DNA from 4 places in the Wenzhouxiangella sp. XN24 genome. Region 1 is predicted to be linked to each of the others. Evidence: predicted binding sites of a transcription regulator. Region 1 holds the regulator's gene; each other region holds the start of a gene.
The links. Region 1 encodes sigma-54, which starts transcription at its own class of promoters, with help from an activator protein. Its sites were predicted from a motif close to TGGCANGNTNCNTGCTT; they were not measured.
Positions count from the first base shown of each region.

Region 2: the regulator sigma-54 is predicted to act here: its motif matches at 1,556-1,572, upstream of glnA (glutamate--ammonia ligase).
Region 3: the regulator sigma-54 is predicted to act here: its motif matches at 2,290-2,306, upstream of G6032_RS10820 (PEP-CTERM sorting domain-containing protein).
Region 4: the regulator sigma-54 is predicted to act here: its motif matches at 1,336-1,352, upstream of G6032_RS01455 (DUF1328 family protein).

Region 1 is NZ_JAAMFG010000021.1:202,627-206,347, reverse strand. It holds gene G6032_RS02325 (LptA/OstA family protein) at 1-642, shown strand, start outside; gene lptB (LPS export ABC transporter ATP-binding protein) at 639-1,364, shown strand; gene G6032_RS02315 (RNA polymerase factor sigma-54) at 1,375-2,835, shown strand; gene raiA (ribosome-associated translation inhibitor RaiA) at 2,958-3,275, shown strand; gene G6032_RS02305 (PTS sugar transporter subunit IIA) at 3,305-3,721, shown strand, end outside.
Region 2 is NZ_JAAMFG010000036.1:460,473-464,193, forward strand. It holds gene glnA (glutamate--ammonia ligase) at 49-1,458, opposite strand; gene glyQ (glycine--tRNA ligase subunit alpha) at 1,753-2,685, shown strand; gene glyS (glycine--tRNA ligase subunit beta) at 2,678-3,721, shown strand, end outside.
Region 3 is NZ_JAAMFG010000034.1:662,721-666,441, reverse strand. It holds gene G6032_RS15495 (PEP-CTERM sorting domain-containing protein) at 1-222, opposite strand, end outside; gene galE (UDP-glucose 4-epimerase GalE) at 414-1,400, opposite strand; gene G6032_RS10820 (PEP-CTERM sorting domain-containing protein) at 1,592-2,254, opposite strand; gene G6032_RS10815 (transposase) at 2,546-3,310, shown strand; gene typA (translational GTPase TypA) at 3,465-3,721, shown strand, end outside.
Region 4 is NZ_JAAMFG010000021.1:10,091-13,811, reverse strand. It holds gene G6032_RS01465 (sigma-54 dependent transcriptional regulator) at 1-820, shown strand, start outside; gene G6032_RS01460 (PRC-barrel domain-containing protein) at 912-1,193, shown strand; gene G6032_RS01455 (DUF1328 family protein) at 1,415-1,591, shown strand; gene G6032_RS01450 (BON domain-containing protein) at 1,660-2,373, shown strand; gene G6032_RS01445 (sodium-dependent transporter) at 2,526-3,721, shown strand, end outside.

The sequences.
Region 1 (3,721 bases):
GTGTTCGGCGTGCCTGCCGCGCTCGCCCAGCAGGAGGAAATCAATCTCGAAGCGGCCTCGTCGGACTTCGATCGCCGCAACGAGCGCCTGGTATTCCAGCAAGTGCGCATTCAGCAGGGCGACATGGTGATCTCGGCCGACGTCGCGGAATCGCGCGATCTCGACTTTTCCGACGGCAGCTGGCTGTTCCGCGGCGACGTCCGTATCAGCAGCCCGATGGGCGAAATCGAATCGGAGCGCGCCACGGCGAGCTTCATAGATCATCGTCTCGCTGCGGCCACCGCCGAAGGCGCGCCGGCACGCTTCACGCGAACGCTGCCCGAGCCTGAGCCGCGGGTGGTGCGGGGTACGGCCAATCGCATCACCTACGACCTCTCCGAAGGCATCCTGGAGCTGTCGGGGCAGGCGGCGTTGCGGGACGGCCTGCGCGAAGTCAGCGGTGGCCGATTGCTCTACCGCATCGCCGAAGACCGGCTCATCGCCAGCGCCGACGATGAAGGCAGCGAACGCGTCCGGATCATCATCACGCCGCCGGGCGACGCGGAGGAAACGCCGGGCGACGATGTTCCCGGCGAGGCGTCCGGGGATCCCGACGAACCGCCGCCCGACGAACCGCCGCCCGACGGGACGAGTGCGCCATGAGAACGCTGCGCGCCGAGGGCATCTCCAAGCGCTATCGCTCGCGGCAGGTGGTGCGCGACCTGTCGCTGTCCATCTCGAGCGGCGAGGTGGTGGGACTGCTCGGGCCGAATGGCGCCGGGAAGACCACGGCGTTTTACATGATCGTCGGGCTCGTGCCCTGCGACAGCGGCCGCATCCTGCTCGACGACACCGAACTCACGGCCTTGCCGATGCATCGCCGGGCGCGCCTCGGCGTCGGCTACCTGCCCCAGGAGGCCTCGGTGTTTCGTGGGCTGACGGTGGAACAGAACGTGCTCGGCGTGCTCCAGACACGCAAGGACCTCGACACGCTCGGTCGGCGACAGGCACTGGAAGAGCTGCTCGAGGAACTCAATATCGGCCATATCCGCGACGGCAAGGGCCTGAGCCTTTCCGGGGGTGAGCGCCGCCGGGTCGAGATTGCCCGCGCGCTGGCCGCCGAGCCCGCTTTCATCCTGCTGGACGAGCCGTTCGCCGGCGTCGACCCGATCTCCGTCATCGACATCCAGCGCATCATCGGGCAGCTGCGCGACCGGGGCATCGGTGTGCTGATCACGGATCATAACGTGCGGGAAACACTCGGTATTTGCGGCCGCGCTTTCATCCTCAACGCCGGCGAGGTCATCGCGTCCGGCACTGCAGATGAGATACTGGCCAACCGGCAGGTTCGCGAGGTCTACCTCGGCGAGCACTTCCGCCTGTGATGACCGTTCGATGATGAAGCAATCGCTACAACTCAAACTCGGCCAGCAGCTGACGCTCACGCCCCAGCTGCAGATGGCCATCCGGCTGCTGCAGCTGCCGGTGCTCGATCTGCAGGCCGAACTCCGCGAGGCGCTCGAGAAGAATGTCATGCTCGAGATGGACGACGGCCTGGAACTGGCCCCGGCCAAGGGCGAGCAGAAAACGCCCTCGGATGCATTGCGGGAAACGCCTGCGGCGCAGTCCGCCGAGAGCGGCACGGACACGCCGGAACGGTTCGATGACGATGTGTCCTACGCCGACGTGTCGGATTTCGGCTCGGGTTACAGCGGCTCGGGGCAGGGTCGCGGCGACGGCGAAGACCAGCGGGATTACGCTGACGTCAGCGGCAGCTCCCTGCGCGACCACCTGATCGCACAGCTGGATGTCGCCTTCCCCGAGGGCGACCGGAAATACATCGCCACGATGCTGGTCGATGCGATCGACGACGACGGTTACCTGACGGAAAGCCTCGAGGACATCTGCACCAATCTCGCGCCCGAACTGGTCACCGACGTGGACGAGGTCGAGCGCGTGCTGGCCTGTGTGCAACGCTTCGACCCGCTCGGCGTCGGCGCGCGCGACCTCTCGGAGTGCCTGTTGCTGCAGCTCGCGCCGTTCGCACCGGACACCCCGGACCTGGAACTGGTGCGCCGCCTGGCCTCCGAATGCCTCGTGGAGCTCGGTGAGCAGGATTACGCAACCATACGCCGGCGCCTTGGGTGCAGCGTGGAACAGCTCGAACATGCAGTGGCCTTGCTGCGCTCGCTCAACCCGCGCCCCGGCGGCGCGGCCGACACCCGTCCGCCGGAGTACATCGTCCCGGACGTTTTTGTGCGGCGCGACGAGTCGGGCTGGCGGGTCGACGTCAACCCGGCCATCGCCCCCCGGCTCCGGGTGAACGCAGCCTATGCGGGCAGCCTGGGCCGGGGGGGCGAGTATTCGACGCTGCGGACCCAGCTGCAGGAAGCCCGCTGGCTGGTGAAGAGCCTGGAAATCCGCAACGAGACGCTCATCCGCGTGGCGCGCGCCATCGTCTCCCACCAGGAACAATTCCTCGAACGTGGCGAGGAAGGCATGCGGCCCCTGGTGCTGCGCGAGATCGCCGACGCGCTCGAGCTGCACGAATCGACCGTGTCCCGCGCCACGACCGGCAAATATATGCATACGCCGCGGGGGGTCTACGAATTCAGGTACTTCTTCTCCAGCCAGGTATCCGGCAGCGACGGGGAGAGCATTTCGTCCACGGCCATCCGTGCCCGGATCCGCAAGCTCATTGCCGAAGAGGACCCCGCCAAGCCCCTGTCCGACAGCGCCCTCACCCGTGCACTCGTGCAGGAAGGTATCGAAGTGGCGCGCCGCACAGTCGCCAAGTATCGGGAATCCATGGGATTTCCGTCATCGAACGAACGCCGGCGCGTGACCATCCGCTAGGTCGAAAACCGCTTTCCACGGCGAAAAACCCTCCCTAGCCAGCGTAGCAAGCCAGCCACTAGAATAGGATTGAAACAAGAGCCGCCGTCCAGGACGGTTCCAACACTCCGAAGGAGTCCATCATGCAGATCAACTTGACCGGTCACCACGTCGATATCACCGAGCCGTTGCGCGATTACGTGCATAGCAAGATGGACAAGGTCGTCCGGCATTTTGACAACCTGATCGATGTCCATTGCGTCCTCACCGTCGAGAAGCTCCGTCACCAGGCCGAAGCCACGCTGCGCGTCGCGGGCGACACCCTGCATGCGGCCGCGGTGGAAGAAGACATGTATGCCGCGATCGACGGCATGATCGACCGCCTCGACCGCCAGGTTCGTCGCCACAAGGACAAGCTGACGGATCACCACAACGGGGCCGGGCGCCCGCGCAGCGCCTGAGTCCACGCCCCCTCCACCCCGGTGCCCCCATGACCTTCCAATCCCTCCTGCTGCCCGGCCGCGTGCTCTGCAACGTCGAAGCCCGCAGCAAGAAACACGCGCTGGACGTGCTCAGCGAACTGCTGTCCTCCGCGACCGATATCGACCAGGGCGATGTGTTCCAGAGCCTCATCAAGCGGGAAAAACTCGGTTGCACGGCCATCGAGAACGGCATCGCGATCCCCCATGGACGGCTGCCCGATCTCGAAGAGCCGATCGGGGCTTTCCTGAAGCTGTCGCGCCCGGTGGATTTCGACATGCCCGACCGCGAACCCGTCGACCTGATCTTCGGCCTGCTCGTGCCTGCGCCGGCGGACAATGCCGGCTGCCATCACGAGGAAGTCTCGCTGGTGGCGACCGCGTTTGCCGACCGCACGCTGGCGACCGCCCTGCGGGGCGCCACTTCG
Region 2 (3,721 bases), on a different contig from region 1:
CGGGCGGCGGGATGGCTCCCGCCGCCCGAAAAGCGTCCTCCAGACTCGTCAGACGCTGTAATACATGTCGAACTCGACGGGATGCGTCGTCATGCGCAGGCGCAGGACGTCGGCCGTCTTGAGGCTGATGTAGGCATCGATCAGGTCGTCGGTGAAGACCCCTCCGGCCGTCAGGAAGCCGCGGTCGGCATCGAGCGCATTGAGCGCTTCCTCGAGTGAATAACAGACCTCGGGGATGCTCTTCGACTCTTCCGCCGGCAGGTCGTAGAGGTCCTTGTCCATCGGATCGCCCGGGTGAATACGATTCTGGATACCGTCCAGGCCGGCCATCATCATCGCGGCGAAGGCGAAATACGGGTTCGCCGTCGAATCCGGGAAACGCACCTCGATACGACGCCCTTTCGGGTTGGGGATGTACGGGATGCGGATCGAGGCCGAGCGGTTACGCGCGGAGTAAGCCAGCTTGACCGGCGCTTCGAAGCCGGGGACCAGGCGCTTGTAGCTGTTGGTCGAAGGGTTCGTGAACGCGTTCAGCGCGCGTGCATGCTTGATGATGCCGCCGATGAAATAGAGCGCCGTTTCGGACAGGCCGCCGTATTCCTCGCCGGTGAACAGGTTCTTGCCGTCCTTGGCCAGCGACATGTGGACATGCATGCCGTTGCCGTTGTCGCCGACCAGCGGCTTGGGCATGAAGGTGGCCGTCTTGCCGTAACCCTGCGCCACGTTCATGACGATGTACTTGAGCTTCTGCACTTCGTCGGCTTTTTTCACCAGCGAATTGAAGGCCACGCCGATTTCGCACTGGCCGGCTGTCGCCACCTCGTGATGGTGCACTTCGGGATCGAGCCCCATGTCCTCGAGCACGAGGCACATGGCGGAGCGTATGTCGTGCAGCGAATCCACCGGGGGCACCGGGAAGTAGCCGCCCTTGATGGTCGGGCGGTGGCCGAAGTTGCCGTCCGGATAGATCTTCTCGGAATTCCAGCCCGCCTCGGAAGAGTCGATCTGGTAGGAGACGCCTTTCATCTCCGAACTCCAGCGCACGTCGTCGAAAATGAAGAACTCATTCTCGGGACCGAAATAGGCCACGTCGGCGATGCCCGTGGACTTCAGGTAGGCCTCGGCGCGCAGCGCAAGGGAGCGGGGGTCGCGTTCGTAGCCCTGCATGGTGGACGGTTCGACCACGTTGCAGGTGATGTTGATCGTCGTGTCTTCCGAAAAAGGATCGACGACGGCCGTCGCCGGATCCGGCATGAGAATCATGTCGGACTCGTTGATGCTCTTCCATCCCGCGATGGAAGAACCGTCGAACATCTTGCCTTCCTCGAACATGTCGGCATCGACCTTGCTCGCCGGCAGGGTTACATGCTGCTCCTTGCCCTTGGTGTCGGTGAAGCGCAGGTCCACGAAGGCGACCTCCTTTTCACTCATGAGCTCGAGCACGTCTTTCGCTTTCATCAGGTCATTCCTCCGAGTCTGGATGCGATGGGGCCCGTCTCCCCGGACTGGATGCCGGGGTTCGGCGGGCGAACTGGGAACTGGTCTTCATGTTGCGATGCAGGAACCGTGCCAGCCGACCCTCCGGCGGCGGCGCATGACAATTCAAGCGCTTGGGCTCCGGGCGGGTCATCGGGCGCCCGCAGAGCGCACCAGCCTGGTGCGTCACGGCGGATCCTCTGCACCAGAATAGCTCGCGCCGGCGGCGTGTGGCGCTGAGTTATACTTGCGCGCTTCGCCAGCATGGGGACAGCCATGGCCGCCGCGGAACTCGGCACGCCGCCCGCCACCTTCCAGGATCTGCTGCTCGAGCTGCAACGCTACTGGGCCGGGGCCGGCTGCGTCCTGATGCAACCCCTCGACCTCGAAGTCGGCGCCGGAACCTTCCATCCGGCGACGTTCCTGCGCGCCATCGGTCCGGAACCGTGGAGCGCCGCGTACGTGCAGCCCTGCCGCCGCCCCACCGACGGACGCTACGGCGACAACCCCTTCCGCCTGCAGCACTATTACCAGTTCCAGGTCGTCATCAAGCCCTCGCCGCTGGAAATCCAGGAGCTCTACCTCGGGTCGCTCCGCGCGCTGGGCATCGACCCGCGGCTGCACGACATCCGTTTCGTCGAGGACAACTGGGAATCGCCGACGCTCGGCGCATGGGGCCTCGGCTGGGAAGTCTGGCTCAACGGCATGGAGATCACGCAGTTCACCTATTTCCAGCAGGTCGGCGGCCTGGACTGCCGCCCTGTGACCGGCGAGATCACCTACGGCCTCGAGCGGATCGCCATGGTGTTGCAGGGCGTGGACAGCGTATTCGATCTCTGCTGGTCCGACGGGCCGCTGGGCCGGGTGACCTATCGCGACGTCTACCACCAGAACGAGGTGGAAATGTCGCACTACAATTTCGAGCAGGCCGACGTCGCGGTGTTGTTCAGGCAGTTCGACGAACACGAAACGGCCTGTGAATCGCTGCTGGCCGACGGGCTCGCCTTGCCCGCCTACGAGCAGGTCCTGAAAGCCTCCCACGCATTCAACCTGCTCGACGCTCGCCGCGCGATCTCGGTGACGGAGCGCCAGCGTTTCATCCTCCGCGTGCGCGCCATGGCGCGCGGCGTAGCGTCGTCTTACTACGCCTCGCGCGAAGCACTCGGCTTCCCCATGGTCCAGGCCGCGACGGGAGGCACGCATGACTGAACGCGCGGATTTCCTGGTCGAACTCGGCACCGAGGAGTTGCCGCCCAAGGCCCTGCCTGCGCTGTCGGCGGCGTTTCGCGACGGCCTCGTGGCGCGGCTCGCGGAGGCCCGTCTCGGTCACGGGGATGTCGAGGCTTTCGCCACCCCCCGGCGGCTGGCCCTGAAAGTGCGACGCCTCGAAACGCGCCAGGCGGACCAGGCCGTTGCCTTGCGGGGACCCCCGATGCGGGTGGCGCGAGTCGACGGCGCGTGGACGCGGGCGGCGGAGAAGTTCGCCGCCTCGGCCGGCGTAGACTGCGACGCGCTGGTGGAACAGGAAGAGGCCAAGGGAAGCTACGTCTACGCACACAAGACGGAGACGGGCGCCGCGGCGGCGACGCTGTTGCCGGGACTGGTCGAAAGCGCGCTGGCGGCGTTGCCGGTGCCGCGCCGGATGCGCTGGGGCGCAGCCGAGGCGGAGTTCGTCCGCCCGGTGCACTGGCTGGTCATGCTCCTCGGGCCGGACGTCGTCGCCTGCTCCATGTACGGCATCGAAGCGGGGCGGCACACGCGCGGCCACCGCTTCATGGCACCGACGCCGATCGAACTCGCCGGGCCCGACGATTACCCGGGGCGGCTCGAGGACGAAGGTTACGTGGTGCCGTGTTTCGAGACCCGGAGAACGCGGATCCGCGACCAGGCCGAGACGGCCGCGGCCGAGCACGGCGAGCGTCTCGTGCTCGATCCAGCGCTGCTGGACGAAGTGACGGCGCTGGTCGAGTGGCCGGTGCCGGTGGTCGGGGCGTTCGAGGAACGCTTCCTGGCCCTGCCCGAAGAAGTGCTGATCGCCACCCTGCAGGATCACCAGCGCTATTTTCCGCTGCGACGCGCCGATGGCCGCCTGGCGCCACGGTTCATCACCATCAGCAACCTGGAAAGCGCCTCCCCGGAAGTGATCCGGCACGGCAACGAGCGCGTGGTCCGGCCACGACTCGCGGATGCCGCGTTTTTCTGGGCGCAGGATCGCAAGGCGCCGCTGGCCGAGCGCGAAGCGCTG
Region 3 (3,721 bases), on a different contig from region 1:
TTCAGCGGGAGCAATAACAGCGCCACCGCTTACGGTGTAGCGGTCGCCGAGTTGTACGCAGGTTGCGGCAATGCAGTCCTCGCCAAGGTATTCGCCTGTGATTCCGCTGGAAGTGTCGTCAACGAAAATCGGCCCAGCGGACGCAACGCCGGTCCCCAACGCAGACAATGCCAAAAGGCTCGCTGCCGCGCCGAAAGTCTTGTATCTCTGAGTCAAGTTCATTTTTTCATTCCCTCGCGCCTGATCCGCGCAGTTTCGTTCTAAACCGTCATCCGGGATGTGAATCCCGTTCGTGGAGAGACATACAAGTTTCGTACCATAGTCTCAACCGACTGAAATAAATGCCGTTATTGCGGCGCGACAGCGTTCGAGAATCAGAAATTGTAAGGAATTTCGACAAAAAGCCGGGTGGTCTACGCGCTGTACCGCGGCGCCCGCTCCCAGGCCAGCGAGGAGGCGACGATCTGGTCCAGGTCGTCGTGCTTCGGCGTCCAGCCAAACAGCTCGCGGATGCGGCTCGCGTTCGCAACCAGCGTCGGCGGATCGCCGGCGCGACGCTCGGCCTCGCGCACGGGCAGCGGCTCGCCAGTGACGCGTTCGAAGGCCTGCGCAACTTCACGCACACTGTAGCCGTGCCCGTAGCCGCAGTTGAGCACCTTTGGTTCGCCGCCGTCGCGCAACCAGCGCAACGCATCGAGATGCGCGGTGGCCAGGTCTTCGACATGGATGTAGTCACGCACGCCAGTGCCGTCCGGCGTGTCGTAGTCGGTGCCAAAAATGGTGAGCGCTTCGCGTTTCCCAACCACCACTTCGCACGCGACCTTCACCAGCAGCGTGGCATTCGGCGTGGATTGGCCGATGCGCCCTTCGGGATCGCTGCCGGCCACATTGAAGTAACGCAGCGCGACGTATGACGGGCCACCCGCCGCCGCGAGATCCCGCAGCATCCACTCGCTCATCAGCTTGGACGTGCCATAAGCGTTGATCGGCGCCGTCGGCGTGTCTTCGCTCGCGACGCCGCCCGGCGGCAGGCCGTACACGGCGGCCGTGGACGAGAACACGATGTGCTTCACCCCGGCCTCGGCAGCGCACTGCAGGAGATTCCGCGTCGCGCAGGTGTTGTTCCGGTAGTACTTCAGCGGATCGGTGACCGATTCCGGGACCACGGTATGCGCTGCGAAGTGCATGATCGTGTCGATGTCGTGCTCGGCCAGGACGCGGCTCACGAGCGCCTGGTCACCGGTATCGCCGATCACCAGTTCGCCATGCGTCACGGCTTCGCGAAACCCGGTACACAGGTTGTCGAGCGTTACGACACGCTCGCCGGCTTCGCCGAGTTGTCGCGCCACGTGGCTGCCGATGTAGCCGGCACCGCCGGTGACGAGAATCCCTTGCGCCATCTGTGTTCTCCGGGGAGTTGACGGGTTCGCATCATAGCAATCGTCGGGCGGCGAGAAATGCCAAATCGGTCAAGCTACCGGCGCCCTGGGGATCGATTGACGAAAAGAAAAGGGCAGCCTTGCGGCTGCCCTTTGTCATGTTGCGTCGGTCGCTGTAAGGAGCGGGGTCGGCGCACCTCCCCTTCGTTGTCTTACTGGCTCCGGCGACGACGCAGGGCGCCCGCGCCGATGAGGCCGAGGCCGAGCAGCGCCAATGTGCCAGGCTCCGGCACCTGCGCGAACGCGTGGTTGTCGGACTCGAAGGCGAACTGCGTGGTGCTGATCACGATCTTGTCGTAGCTGGTGGCGCCCAGGAAGATGTTGACGTAGCGGTTCGCCGGGTCGGCCGTCTGGTTGCCGAAGAAGTTCGGGTTGGCGATGACCTGTGCTCCGGTGAGCGTGAGCACTTCGGTTGCACCATTGAAGAACGACAGCGTGTTGTAGTCGTCGATCGAACCCCAGTAAAGGCCGAAGTAGTTGTACGTGACGCCGGTATCGAAAGTGATGGTGTGGGAACCGGCGCGCTGGCCAAGGGCCACGGACAGGTACTGCGTCGTGTTGCCGGCGGGTGCCGCATATGCGCCGCTCGACGACCCTTTTACGACACCGCCTTGACCAAAGAAACCTGCAGGACCTCTTGTGTTGAGAAGGCTGTCATCGTTGAAATCGATGACCGTCGCGCCTGCGACCGGTGTCGTCAGGCCGCTGCCATCTGAGGCGTCAGCGCTGTTGAAGGTGATGATCGGCGCCGCATGGGCTGCAAAGCCGAACAAGCTGAGCGCGAGAGCGGCGGCGATACGATTGAGGTTCTTCATGCGCGTCAATCCGATGATGAGTGATTGAGTGAGGCATGCAGTTATCATGCCAGAACGCGTAACTATCTATAAATAATGACAATATCTTAGGTGTCGATGGCGCGCGGCGCGGTAGTCGTAAAGCTGGTCGACAAGACGTGCGTCACGGTTTTGGGTCTGCCTCGGGGCTTGCCTCGGGTCGGACCGCGTTATCTCCATGCAATCTAACGATAAAGACCCTCATAAGCACCGCGATCGGCGCTTAGGATGCAAATACAGCGCCTGAAATCGCGTTGTAAGGAACCAAGACCCATGCCGCGCGCCAACCGCGTATTCATCCCCGGCCACGTCTGGCATATCACCCAGCGCTGCCACCAGCGCGAATTCCTGCTGAAGGCGCGGATCGATCGTCGGCGCTGGCTCTACTGGTTGTTCGAGGCGCAGCGTCGCTATGGACTGTGCGTGCTGAACTACATCGTGACCTGCAACCACATCCACCTGCTGGTGCGCGACCAGCGCAACGGCGAAATCGCCGCGGCCATGCGGCTCGTGGCGGGGCGGACCGGGCAAGAGCACAACGACCGCCGCAAGCGGAGCGGCGCCTTCTGGCAGGACCGGTATCACGCGACCGCGGTCGCGAGTGACGGCCACCTGCTCCGGTGCATGAGTTACATCGACCTGAACATGGTGCGCGCCGGGGTGGTGGCGCATCCGTTCGAATGGCCGGAGAGTGGTTATTGCGAGTTGCAACGGCTGCCGCAACGCTACCGGATCATCGACACCGCGGCGCTGTGCGCGCTGGTCGGGTGCCAGTCGCCAGAGGCGCTCAGGCGTCGCGCCAGGGCCTGGACCGAACGTGTGCTGGGGGAGAGTGCGCCGGTCCGCCAGCCCGAGTGGACCGAAAGTGTGGCTGTCGGGAGCAAGCGATTCCTGCGCACGGTCAAGGGGGATCTCGGCCCGCGGGCCGTGTCACGCGCCATTGACGAGGCGTGGGGTGTGTCCTGCCTGCGCGAGGCGCCGCCCGATTACTCCAGCGCGACGGGGAGACGTCATCCGGCCGGCCGCGCGGACGATTGATAGAAATGGTGAAAAAGTAACCTTTTCAGCGTAATATACCCGGCTGCCTTAGAAAGCGAATTTACGGGGGTAAATCGCGTCCTAAGGGTCTCCCGAGGGCTGTTTTTCGGCCCTTTTCTTTTTTGCAACAGGCACTTGCCACGGTCCGACCCGCATGAATCTTCGCAACATCGCCATCATCGCGCACGTAGACCACGGCAAGACGACGCTCGTGGACAAGCTGCTGCGCCAGTCGCAGACGCTCGCGGACCGTGAGGAGCTGCAGGAACGGGCGATGGACTCGAATCCGCAGGAGCGGGAGCGCGGCATCACGATCCTGGCCAAGAACACGGCGATTCGCTGGAACGATTACCGCATCAACATCGTGGATACCCCGGGGCATGCCGACTTCGGCGGCGAGGTCGAGCGCGT
Region 4 (3,721 bases), 190 kb from region 1:
CAAGGAACTGGCTGCCCAGATGATACATTCGCTCAGCGATCGCTCCGCGGCCCCGCTGGTGGCGGTCAATTGCGGGGCGATCAGCGCCGAGATCCTGGAAAGCGAGCTCTTCGGGCACGAAAAAGGCAGCTTCACGGGCGCGACGCGGCGCCACATCGGCTTCTTCGAAACCGCGTCGGGAGGGACGTTGTTCCTCGACGAGATCACGGAGATGTCGCCGGCGCTGCAGGTCAAACTGCTGCGGGTCCTCGAATCGGGCAGCATTCGGCGCGTGGGCGCCGAGGAGGATATTGCCGTCGACGTGCGGGTGGTGGCGGCCAGCAACAGGGACCCGGAAGACGCCGTGCAGGCCGGCCTGCTTCGCGAAGATCTCTATTACCGCCTTGCGCAGTTTCCGGTCCGCATCCCCGCGCTGCGGGAACGGGGTGACGATATCCTGGTGCTCGCCAACCTGTTCCTTGCCGAGCTGAACGAAGCCAATGGGACCGCCAAGGAATTCTCCACCGAGGTCGAGGAACTGCTGCGCATGCACAGCTGGCCGGGGAACGTGCGCGAGCTGCGCAACGCGGTCGCGCGGGCGCACGTCTTGTCTACCGACACGATCGAGGCGGACGACCTGCCACCTGCCGTGGCCGGCGACAACCCCGTTGACCGGGACTACCTGAGAATCGCTGTGGGCCTGCCGCTCGCGGAGGTCGAGCGCCGGGCTATCCTCGCGACCGTCGAACATCTCGAGGGCGACAAGAAGGCCGCCGCGGAAACCCTCGGCGTGAGCCTGAAGACGCTCTACACGAAGCTGAAGGCCTACCGCGAGGGCTGACTCGCCCCGCGGTCACCGGGATAAACCGTTCCCCGGCCGACGGCACGCTTCCTGCATGTCCTCAAGCGGGCAATGTTGTAGGCGCAGGTGCATGACGATACACGCAAGCGAGCTGCTGGGATCGGCCGTCGTCGACCGCGAAGGCGACCGCGTCGGCCGGATTGAAGATCTCATTCTCGATGTGCCGGGCGCGGCCAACATCTGTTACGCGCTCGTGCATATCGAGCAGCCGACGGAGCCTCGCCAGCGCATGGTCGCGGTGCCGTGGAGCCTGCTGGAACGCCGTTCGCAGTCGCAACTGGTCCTCGGCATCAGCCGGCAAGCACTCGGCCGGCTCAAGAATCTCGGCGGACAGGGCCCCTCCGGGCGGTAGAAACTTCCGTTCCCGCTGAAAACTCTTCCTCAGCCATGCCGTCCCGTCGCACCCATCGGTGCTCGGCGCGCCCGGTCTCGGCTTTCGATAGTACCGACGCTCAAAGGCGCGGGCGCGGCCCGTATCACGTACATCGGGGCACTGGCACGTTGATTGCATCGAAATGGCAAAGAGCCCGGTGGGACCGCTTGTCTCACGGATCGATACAAAAGGAGATCGCCATGCTTGGCTGGATATTGTTGTTTTTCATCATCGCCCTGATCGCGGGCGTCATGGGCTTTGGCGGAGTCGCCGGCGCCGCGGCCGGCATCGCCCAGATCCTGTTCTTCGTCTTCCTCGTGTTGCTGGTCGTGTCTCTCGTCTCCCACCTGATGGGCACACGTCGCCGGGGACCTTGACGAAACCCCGGCTTCGGCATTGGCCGTGCCGGGCATCGCAACCAATCAACGCATAGAGGTAAAAGACCATGAAACCATCCAGGAAGACCACGCTGATGCTCGCAGGGTTGTTCCTGCTGCCGCTGGGCGCATGTGCGGACCGCGATAACGAGACCGCCGACGACGCCCGGGCACAGACACAAAGAACCGAACAGCAGACGCAACAGGCGGAGCAAACGCAGGCGCAGACCACCACGGATGAATCACAGAGTGACGCAAGCTACGGTGATCCGGCCCAGGCGGGCGGGATCAACGGCAGCGGTCGCAGCAGCAATTTCGACGACATCGAGGCGCATATCCGGCTGGAGACGCACTATGCGATGAGCGACGAACTCAGCGCCCTGCAGATCGATACCGACGTGCGTGACGGGACCGCCTACCTGGGCGGCGAGGTAGAGTCCGCTGCGGAACGCGAACTCGCCGAACAGGCCGCCTTCAATATCGAGGGGATTCGCTCGGTGCGCAACGACATCCGCGTCATCGGCGACACCGAGCAGGCCACGATCGCCGAGCGACTCGCCTCGACGGCGGACGACGCGCGCATCACCGCCACCGTGAAGGCGCGCCTTCTTGCCAGCGAGAATACCGCAGGGCTGGAGATAAATGTCGATACCGACGAGCAGGTCGTCACGCTCATGGGCAATGTGAATGACGACACGGAACGCGAACTGGCGGAACTGATCGCCGCGAACACGTCCGGCGTGAAGGACGTGCGCAACGAGCTGGCCGTGAAGGACGACTGAGGACTTCCAGGCCTTGAAGTCCAGGTCCGTTCACCCCGGTGGCCTGCCGCAACCGGGGTGCATTCCACTGGAAGCCCGCATATTCGTTATCATCCGGGATGCAAAGCCGGCGACAGACCGGCCCGGCGCATCGCGAGATAACGGGGGTAGGCATGGCGTCTGGCCAAGGCAGCGCAAACGTCCACGAGGGCTGGTCGTCCCGGATCGTGTTCCTGATGGCGGCCGTGGGCGCCGCCGTCGGACTCGGCAACCTGTGGAAATTCCCGTACACGGCCGGGGTCAGCGGGGGCGCAGCCTTCGTGGTCGTGTACCTGGTCGCGGTGGCGGCGGTCGCCATCCCGGTGGTCATCGCCGAACTGATGATCGGCAGGCGCGGTCGGTTGAGTCCGCCGAACAGTTTTCTCGCCCTGGCCCGGGAGGCCGGCGCCAATCCGGGCTGGCGATTCGTCGGCTGGATGAACCTGCTCGCGGTCTTCCTGATCCTCTCCTTCTACAGCGTGATCGCGGGTTGGGCTCTCGGTTACGTGCCCAAGATGGCGATGGGCCATTTCTCGGGCGCCTCGCCGGACGAGGTGGCAGCGGAATTCAGTGCACTGCTCGCATCCCCCGGGCGCCTCGCACTGTTCCACGCCATCTTCATGATCCTGACGGTCGGCATCGTCTCGGTCGGCCTGAAACGCGGCATCGAGCGCGCCGTGCGCTTTCTCATGCCGGCCCTGCTCGTGATGCTGGTCATGCTGGTGGGCTATGCGGCGATCGCCGGCGACATGGCCAGCGCCCTCAGCTTCCTGTTCAAGGCGGATTTCTCGAAAATCGATTCCGGCGTCGTGCTGCAGGCCATCGGGCAGGCCTTTTTCTCCGTGAGCGTCGCGATGGGGCTTCTGATCACCTACGGGGCTTATCTCGACAGCTCCGCCCGCCTCGGTTCGTCTGCGGTCTATATCGCCGGCGCGGACACCAGCGTTGCGCTGCTCTCCGGTCTCGCGATCTTCCCGCTGGTGTTCGCCAACGGACTCGACCCTGCCGAGGGGCCGGGACTGATCTTCGTCACGCTGCCGATCGCCTTCGGCCAGATGCCGGCGGGCGCGCTGTTCGGCGCCGTGTTCTTCCTGCTCGTGCTGGTGTCCGCCATCACCTCGTCGATCGCGATCCTGGAGCCGGTTGTCTCCTGGGCGGAGGAGCACAACGGCATGCGCCGCGGCCCCGCGACGATCATCGCGGGCGCCGCCGCATGGCTGATGGGCCTGGCGACGGTGTTCTCTTTCAACATCTGGGCCGGCTGGTTCCCGCTCGGCGGTTTCGAGCGCTTTCGCGAATCGACGGTGTTCGACCTGATCGACTATTTCAC